2 linked regions of the Tenggerimyces flavus genome follow. The protein of the gene in region 2 interacts with the protein of the main gene of each other region in a pairwise test. Links are inferred from orthologs where the notes say so. Each region holds a gene or a part of one and is shown on either strand. Other genes may lie near its edges.

Evidence for each region.
Region 1: the proteins of JOD67_RS35290 (region 2) and JOD67_RS17150 interact in binary tests that used the Escherichia coli proteins (3 or more experiments, as listed by UniProt). The link is inferred for Tenggerimyces flavus from one-to-one orthologs.

The regions. Positions count from the first base shown.
Region 1 is NZ_JAFBCM010000001.1:3,650,449-3,654,755, reverse strand. What follows is about bases 720-3,463. They hold JOD67_RS17150 (tyrosine recombinase XerC), read right to left. Parts: upstream 2,680-3,463; coding sequence 1,759-2,679; downstream 720-1,758. Other genes in these bases: JOD67_RS17145 (DEAD/DEAH box helicase), read right to left, coding at 2,740-3,463; JOD67_RS17155 (murein hydrolase activator EnvC family protein), read left to right, coding at 720-1,421. In the rest of the region: rpsB (30S ribosomal protein S2), read right to left, coding at 1-337; more of JOD67_RS17155, read left to right, coding at 654-719; more of JOD67_RS17145, read right to left, coding at 3,464-4,307. UniProt on the Escherichia coli protein: Site-specific tyrosine recombinase, which acts by catalyzing the cutting and rejoining of the recombining DNA molecules.
Region 2 is NZ_JAFBCM010000001.1:7,585,236-7,589,617, reverse strand. What follows is about bases 1,094-3,912. They hold JOD67_RS35290 (helix-turn-helix domain-containing protein), read right to left. Parts: upstream 3,063-3,912; coding sequence 2,124-3,062; downstream 1,094-2,123. Other genes in these bases: JOD67_RS35285 (phytanoyl-CoA dioxygenase family protein), read left to right, coding at 3,080-3,901; JOD67_RS35295 (hypothetical protein), read right to left, coding at 1,629-1,808; JOD67_RS35300 (FAD-dependent oxidoreductase), read left to right, coding at 1,094-1,650. Outside these bases: JOD67_RS35305 (winged helix DNA-binding domain-containing protein), read left to right, coding at 1-689; more of JOD67_RS35300, read left to right, coding at 709-1,093; JOD67_RS35280 (ATP-binding protein), read left to right, coding at 4,066-4,382. UniProt on the Escherichia coli protein: Transcription factor that regulates the expression of several genes involved in the transport and metabolism of L-arabinose. Functions both as a positive and a negative regulator.

The sequences.
Region 1 (4,307 bases), 3.9 Mb from region 2 along the record:
GCTGGAGACGCTTGTAGACGGTCTGGAAGTTGGTGAGCATGCCGCCCAGCCAGCGCTGGTTGACGTACGGCATGCCAACGCGCGTCGCCTGCTCGGCGATCGCTTCCTGGCCCTGCTTCTTGGTGCCGACGAACAGCACCGCACCGCCGCGGGCGACGGTCTCCTTGACGAACTGGTACGCCCGGTCGATGTAGGCCAGCGACTGGCGCAGATCGATGATGTAGATGCCGTTGCGGTCGGTGAGGATGTACCGCTTCATCTTCGGGTTCCAGCGCCTGGTCTGGTGCCCGAAGTGGACGCCGCTCTCGAGGAGCTGGCGCATGGTGACGACGGCCATGGCCGCGTTACCTCCTGGTCTCGGTTCCTGGCTCCGGTCGGTCGACCGGCGCCCCTGACGCCCGCGCGCACCGCTTCCCAGCGTGCTGGGACCGAGTCGGTGCGCCCGCTACCTAGCGGCATGCGAGCGTGCGTGATGTCATGCATGAACACCCCGGCCACTGCTGGGTGGTCGGGATACCTCCGCAAGTCTACTGGACTCGCTGGTTGAGCTCTCGGTGGCCGTCGTTTCGTCCACAGCGCGCGGATTCCACGGGTTGTCCACAGGTTGCGTTCGAGCGACTCCGCTCCGTGTCATCCCCGGCCAAGATCGACGCATGACGAATCCATCGACTCGCCTCGCGCTCGTGGTCCTGGCCCTGCTGGGGTGGTGGTGCCTGTGCACGGGTCCCGCCTCGGCTGGTGCCACGGCCTGGCAGTGGCCGCTGTCGCCGCGCCCGGAGGTGCTGCGCGGCTTCCACCCGCCGCCGGTGCCGTGGGGAGCTGGGCACCGCGGCGTGGACCTGGCCGCGTCGGCGGGGCAGACCGTCCGGTCCGCGGGCGCGGGTCAGGTGTCGTACGCGGGCGTGCTCGCCGGTCGCGGAGTGGTTGTCGTCCGGCACGGGGAGCTGCGGTCGACGTACGAGCCGGTGGCTTCGTCCGTGACGGTGGGGACGCGGGTGGCGGCAGGTGCCGCCTTGGGAACGGTGGAGGCGGCCGGTCACTGCACAGGTCGGACCTGCCTGCACTGGGGGCTGAAGCGCGGCGCGGAGTATCTGGACCCGCTCGCCCTGGTCGGCCTCGGCCCGCCGCGGCTGTTGCCGCTGGACTCGTCGTCGGTCTCGGCTGCCTCGTCGCCCTCGCCTTCGGTCGCGGCGCCTGCTGGGCCGCAGCGCGCGGGGGTGGCGGCCTTGGCGGATGCGTTGGGCCCGTTCGCCGCACCGGCGGCCGGCGCCGTCGCGGGTGCGGTCGTAGCCGGCGTAATGCTCCGCCGCGCCCTACCACCCACCGGCGGCAGCCCTCCCCCGCCACCGCGTACCCCCGCCGCACCGGGCGCGGTGATCAACCTCGATGAGGTCCGCCGACGCCTCCGGAGGTCCGCATGACCATCCTCCGCCGCCTGCTCCGCCGCCTGCTCGGCCGCCTGGGATGGCATGCCCGCCACCGCCCATCGGCAGTGGCAGAGCGCGGGAGCGGCGCGGGCGTGGCCACCGCGGAAGCGGTCGTGGCCGGCGTGACGCGCCGCCGCGCCCTGCCACCACGCACACCCGCCGCACCGGGCGCGGTGATCAACCTCGATGAGGTCCGCCGGCGCCTCCGGAGGTCCGCATGACCACCCTCCGCCGCCTGCTCCACCGCTTGCTCCGCCGCCTGGGATGGAACGCCCACCAGCGTCCATCGGCGGGCCGCCACCGGCGCGGACGCCACGCAGACCGGCTCGCGTCAGGCGCGGGGGTGGGCCTGTTGGTAGACCTTGCGGAGCCGTTCGGTCGAGACGTGCGTGTAGATCTGCGTGGTCCCCAGGGACGCGTGGCCGAGCAGCTCCTGCACGCTCCGAAGATCGGCGCCGCCCTCGAGCAGGTGGGTGGCCGCGGAGTGCCGGAGTCCGTGCGGCCCAAGGTCGGGGGCGCCGGGGACGTCGGCGAGGCGTTGGTGGACCAGCCGCCGAACGGCGCGCTGGTCGAGCCTTCCGCCGCGGGCGCCGAGGAACAAAGCAGGCCCGCTGCCGTTCCGGACCAGCGTCGGGCGGACGGCGAGCCAGGCCTTCACCGCGGCAGCCGCGGGTTGGCCGAACGGCACCGACCGTTCCTTGTCGCCCTTGCCGATGACGCGGACGATGTTGCGGTCGAAGTCCAGGTCGTCGACATCGAGGCCGACCAGCTCGCCGACCCGGATGCCGCAGGCGTAGAGCAGTTCGAGGATCGCCCGGTCGCGGGCACCGGCGGGCGTGCCGTCGTCGGCGGCGACCATGGCCACCTGCAGAAGCTCGGCGGCCTCGTCCTGGCGGAGGACGGGCGGCAGCGTGCGGTGCGCCTTGGGCGTGCCGAGCAGCAGCCCAGGGTCGGACGCGAGCAGCCCCCGTCGATGCGCCCAGGCGGTGAACGTACGGGCCGCCGCGCCCCGCCGGGCGAGCGTGGTCCGGGCCTTGCCGGTGGCCTGGAGCCGGCCGAGCCAGCCGCGGAGAACGTGGATGTCGAGCTCGTCGAGGTTCTCGGGGCCGGCGACGCCGGCGTGGGCGAGCAGGCTGGCGAGGTCGCCTGTGTAGGCACGCACGGTGTGCCGCGACAGGTTGCGCTCGGCCGCCAGGTGGCGGGCGAACTCCGCGACCACCTCGGCGGCACCATCCGGCAGTTCCTCAGGCATCACAGTCGACGGTGCATCGCCGCAGCGCCCGAGGCAAGCGCGCCACGCACATCACGCACGTCACGCCGACAGGCTGCCGAGCTGGTTGACCTCGACGATGCGGACGACGGCTTCGCCGGCCTCGTCCGACGCCGCGAGGTCGACCTCGGCGCTGATGCCCCAGTCGTGGTCGCCCTCGGGGTCGGCGAAGATCTGCCGCACCACCCACACGTCCGGCCGTTCCTCGATCATCAACAGGTGCGGGCCGCGCGCGTCGGCATCGGTGCCGAGGACGTCGTACAGCTCGAAATACGGCTCGACTGCCTCGCGCCAGCGGTCGGCGTCCCAGCCCCACTCGGCGTCGAGCTCACCGAGCAGGTCGTAGCGCCGGAGCGCGGCCAGCTCGACGCGGCGGAAGAGGTGGTTCCGGACGAGCACCTTGAACGCCCGGACGTTGCCGGTGAGCTTCGGGGCCCCACCCGGGCGCACCGCGTCGACCTCGGTGCCGTCGGGGGTACGGAGCCGTTCCCACTCGTCGAGCAGGCTCGAGTCGACCTGCCGGACCAGCTCGCCGAGCCACTCGATGACGTCCACGAGCTCCTCGGTGCGCGCGGACTCCGGCACGGTCTGCTTCAGCGCCTTGTACGCGTCGGCGAGGTAGCGGAGTACGAGTCCCTCGGACCGCGCCAGTTGGTAGAAGCTGACGTACTCGGTGAAGGTGAGCGCCCGCTCGAACATGTCGCGGGCGACGGACTTCGGCTTGAACTCGTAGTCGGCGACCCACGGGTGCCCGCGGCGATACAGGTCGTACGCCGCCTCGAGCAGGTCGTAGAGAGGCATCGGATAGGTGACGTCCTCGAGCAGCGCCATGCGCTCCTCGTACTCGAGGCCGTCGGCCTTCATCTGCGCGACCGCTTCGCCCTTCGCCTTGGACAGTTGGGCGGACAGCACCGGGCGCGGGTTCTCCAGCGTCGCCTCGATCACCGACAACACGTCGAGCGCGTACGTCGGCGACTCCTTGTCGAGCAGTTCGAGCGAGGCGAGCGCGAGCGGCGACAGCGGCTGGTTGAGCGCGAAGTCGAGCTGCAGGTCGACGGTGAGCCGGGCGAACCTGCCGTCCTCGTCGCGAGTCGGCAGTTGCTCGACGACGCCGGCGGCGAGCAGCGCGCGGTAGATCGCGATCGCGCGGCGGATGTGCCTGAGCTGCGCCGGGCGGTCCTCGTGGTTGTCGGTGAGCAGGTGCCGCATGCTGTCGAACGCGTCACCAGGGCGGCTGATCACGTTCAGCAGCATCGAGTGCGTGACCGCGAAGCTGGAGGTGAGCGGCTCGGGTTCGGCCGCGACGAGCCGGTCGAACGTCGGCTGCGCCCAGGACACGAAGTCGCCGGACGGCTTCTTCTTGACGATCTTCCGCTTCTTCTTGGGATCGTCGCCGGCCTTGGCGATCGCGCGTTCGTTCTCCACGACGTGCTCGGGCGCCTGGACGACGACAGTGCCCGCGGTGTCGTAGCCGGCGCGGCCAGCGCGGCCGGCGATCTGGTGGAACTCGCGGGCGCGCAGGTGCCGGGTCTTGACGCCGTCGTACTTGCTCAGCGCGGTGAAGACGACAGTACGGATCGGCACGTTGATGCCGACGCCGAGCGTGTCGG
Region 2 (4,382 bases):
AAGCAGGCGAGCACCTCGGCGAGAAGCTCCGCGAGAGCTGGGGCGCGCTGCTCAAGCCGGCCGCGTTCGAGGGCGCCCTCGCGTTCGGTCCGAGCGACGGACAACGCGTCCGCTTCGTTCGCCCCGACCAATGGCTCGACCAGACAGACCTGCTCGCCCACGACCCGGCCGAAGCGCTGGACGAGGTGATCACCCGCTACCTCGCCGCCTCCGGCCCGAGTACGAGGGAGGAGCTCGCCCGCTGGTGGGGCCACCAGCCGGCCGATGCCGGACGCGTGCTGAAGGGCCTCGGCGACACGGTCCAAGAGGTCGACGTCGAGGGCACGAAGACGTACGCGCTCACCGACCAGCTCACAGCGATCAGCAAGGCCAAGCCGCCGAAAGGCCACGTCAAGCTGCTCCCAGCGTTCGACCAGTACGTCATCACCGCGACCAAGCAGGTCGAGCACTTCACCCCCGCCGACGTGGGCGACCGCATCTACCGCAAGCAGGGCTGGCTGAGCGCGGTCGTGCTCGTCGACGGCCGGATGGACGGGATCTGGAAGCACGAGATCAAGGGCAACGCCGTCGAGGTCTCCGTCGAGCCGTTCGTCCCGTTCTCGGCGAAGACCCGCAAGGCCGTCGAACGGGAGGCCGAGCGGCTGAGCGGCTATCTCGACAAGACCCTGAGGCTGGACTGGACCGACTGAGCCGCACCATGATCGCCTCATGACACGGGTCCTGGTGGTCGGTGCGGGCGTCGTCGGGCTGACCTGCGCCATCCGGTTGGCCGAGGCGGGCTACGAGGTCGACGTGTTCGCGCGCGACCTGCCGCTGGAGACGACGTCCGCGGTCGCGCCCGCGCTCTGGTATCCGTACCGAGCCTTCCCGCACGTGCAGGTCACGGCCTGGTCGGCGCGGTCGATGAAGGTGTACGCGGGTCTGGCCGACGAGGCGCCCGGCTCCGGCGTACGGATGCGGTGGGGGACGGAGCTGTTCGGGCAGGCGGCGCCGGACCCGTGGTGGATCGAGGCTGTGCCGAAGCTGTCCCGGGTGGCCTCGCCGCGGGAGGGCTACGTGGACGGCTGGCGGTTCGAGTCGCCGGTGATCGACACTCCGACGTACCTGCCGTGGCTGGTCGAACGTCTGGAGAGCCTCGGCGGAACGGTGACGCGGATGGCGTTCTCGCAGCTGCCCGACCGGGCGCCGATCCTGCTGAACTGCACCGGCCTCGCGTCCCGGCACTTCGCCAACGACAGGACCGTGACGCCCGTCCGCGGGCAGGTCGTCGTGGTCGAGCAGGTCGGGCTGACCGAGTGGATGCTCGCGCACAAGGACCGCAACGAGCTGACGATGATCGTGCCGCGGGAGAACGACATCGTGCTCGGCGGTACGGCCGACGAGGGTGACTGGGAGCCGGACCCGCGCCCGGAGACGACGGCCGCGATCCGCGAACGTGCCGCCGCGCTGGTGCCGCAGCTCGCATCGGCGCGGGTGATCACCGAGAACGTCGGGCTGCGCCCCACGCGGCCGAGCGTCCGGCTGGAGGCCGAACGGGTCGGCGCGCAGCTCCGCGTGCACTGCTACGGCACCGGCGGCTCCGGCTACACGATCGCCTGGGGCTGCGCCGACGAGGTCCTCGCGCTGGTTCAGGACCGCACGACGCGATAGCGCAGTCCGATCTCGCCGGCGAGGTCCTTCGCGAGCTCGCTGGGCGGGGCCGGCGGCAGCCAGTCGGCCGCCATCCAGCCCATCGCGTGGTCGGGTCCGGCGACGAACCCGTCCAGCGACATCGAGGTGCCCCAGACGACCTTGCCTCGCGTGGTCATGTGCGTGTCCCTTCCGGTGGGTGGTCGCCTCGTACTGACGACGCGCCGCCGAAAACTCATCGGAACTGGAGAGCGGCTAGGACCTGTGGCGTACGTCGGTGGTGCTGGCGGATGGCGCCGATGCCGCTTTACCTGGCATGTGGGTGCTTCACGCGGGGTGTATCCCAGGTAGAGCGGCAAATGATCATGTAAACATGATCATTTGCCGTCGCTGGGGAGTCGGTCGGGAGCCACCGGAGAGCCGTCCAGGAGTACCCGGGGCAGCCTGCTCGTCGGCGATGCCAAGACGCCGCTGCGTCGCTCCAGCCACTTTCGTCACAGGCGCTCGGGGGAGTGCAGCTCGGCTCGGAAGGCGCGTGGTGAGGTGCCGAAGCGGGCGCGGAAGACGCGGCTGAAGTGGAACGCGCTGACGAAGCCGCACGCGGTCGCGACCTGGCCGACCGCGAGGTTCGTGGCCTCGAGCAGGGTCGCGGCGTGGCGGAGGCGGACGTCGCGGAGCGCCTGCATCGGCGTGCGGCCGGTCTCCTCGGCGAACAGGTGCGCGAACCGCGACGGCGACAGCGCGACCTCGCGGGCCAGCGACCGGACGGTGTGCGGCGACCCGGGGTCGGCGGCGAGGATCGCCTCGGCCCGCCGGACCCGCGCGTCGCCCGGATCGCCCGGCTCACCCGTCGCGCCGGCCGCGGTGGCGAGCAGCAGGATCTCCTCGACCCGCCCGGTCGCGAGCTCGCGCGCCGCGGTCGGGACCGCCATCGCCGGCACGGCCGGCAGAGCGGACGGAGGCGGCGGCGCGCCCACCCCCGACCAGCGCGCGTCGGCGTGCATGCGCTCGAACGCCGCGTCGATCCGCCCGTGCACAGCAGCGGGCACGGACCGTACGACGAACACCCGGTCACCCACCTCCACCGGCCGGAGCCAGCCGTGCCAGGACGTACGCGGCTGGAAGTGCACCCACCAGAACGTCCAGCGGTCCGCGTCAGGCGCGACCCCGTACTCGTGGTCGACCTCCGCGCCGAGAACGACCAGGTCACCGGGCCGGGCGAGCACCTCGGCCCCACCCTGCCGGATCCGCCCAGCGCCGGCGAGTGTCCAGGTCAGCAGCCAGCTCGACGCCCCGCCGGCGCGGCGCGCGGCGTACCCCGGACGCTCGTCGAACCACCCCACCACGAGCAGCTCCGCTGGCGGAGAGGGCGTGGTCGCAGCAGGATCAGGCAGGTTCGCAGCCTCGTCGGGCATCCACACAGTCTGCGTCATCGACCTACCGTCGAACCATGACGACGCTCACCAAGCCGGCCCCCCTGCCGCCGAGTGAACGGCAGCGCTTCTTCGACCAGGGCTACGCGATCGCGCGCGGCCTGTTCGACCAGTCCGAGATCGACACGATCGTGGCCGAGTTCATGGCCATGCAGGCGGGCGGGTTCATCAAGGGCCATTTCGAGCCGAAGCCGCAGAACGAGAACCAGCACAACGACCCGCTGCTCGCGTTCCCCCGGGTGATGCACCCGCAGGAGATCAACGAGCTCGCGCTGCGGTACCTGCTCGACGACCGGCTCGAGACGATCCTGCGGGACCTGTTCGGCGAGGAGGTCCTGGCAGCCCAGAGCATGTTCTACTTCAAGCCGCCGGGCGCCCGCGGCCAGGCGCTGCACCAGGACAACTTCTACCTGCGCGTCGAGCCCGGCACCTGCATCGCGGCGTGGATCGCCTGCGACGAGATCGACCGGACGAACGGTGGACTCGAGGTCGTCCCCGGCACGCACGCGATGGACGTCTTCTGCCCGGAGGAGTCGGACTCGTCGGTGTCGTTCACCCGCGACTACGTCCCGCCGCCGCCCGGCCTGGAGCCGGTGCCCGTCGACCTGTCGCCGGGCGACGTGCTGTTCTTCAACGGCAGCCTCGTGCACGGCTCGGGGCCGAACGCGACCGCCGACCGGTTCCGGCGCTCGTTCATCTGCCACTACGTCGGCCGTTCGTCGGAGAAGATCTCGGTCTGGTACCCGACCCGGACCATGGACGGCGCCCGCTTCCAGGTGCCCGAGGCTGACGGCGGCGGCCCGTGCGGCGACGAGGTCGAGGCGATGGGGCCGCACTAGCTCGTTCGCGCGACAACAGCCCTGCCGGCGCATGTCCCGGCGGGGCTGTTTCGCGTGTGGCGTGGTTGGAACGCGCGTCGGACTGGGGGTTAACTCGACGAGAACGCCCTGGCCTGACAGCCTGGGGCCGCGAAGCACAGGGCGAGGGCTGGGAGGACGAGTCGGTGTTCAGGCGGATCGCGGTCGTGAACCGTGGCGAGGCGGCGATGAGGATCGTCAACGCCGTTCGTGAGCTCAACGCGGAGGGTGGCGAGCCGATCGAGACGGTCGCGCTCTACACCGACGGGGAGCGGACGGCCACGTTCGTCCGGGAGGCCGACCTCGCGTACGCCCTCGGACCCGCCTCGAACCGGCCGTACGTCGACCACGCTGTGCTCGAACGAGCCCTCCTCGAGACCAAGGCGGACGCCGCCTGGGTCGGCTGGGGCTTCGTCGCCGAGGACCCCGCCTTCGCCGAGCTGTGCGAACGGGTTGGTGTCAC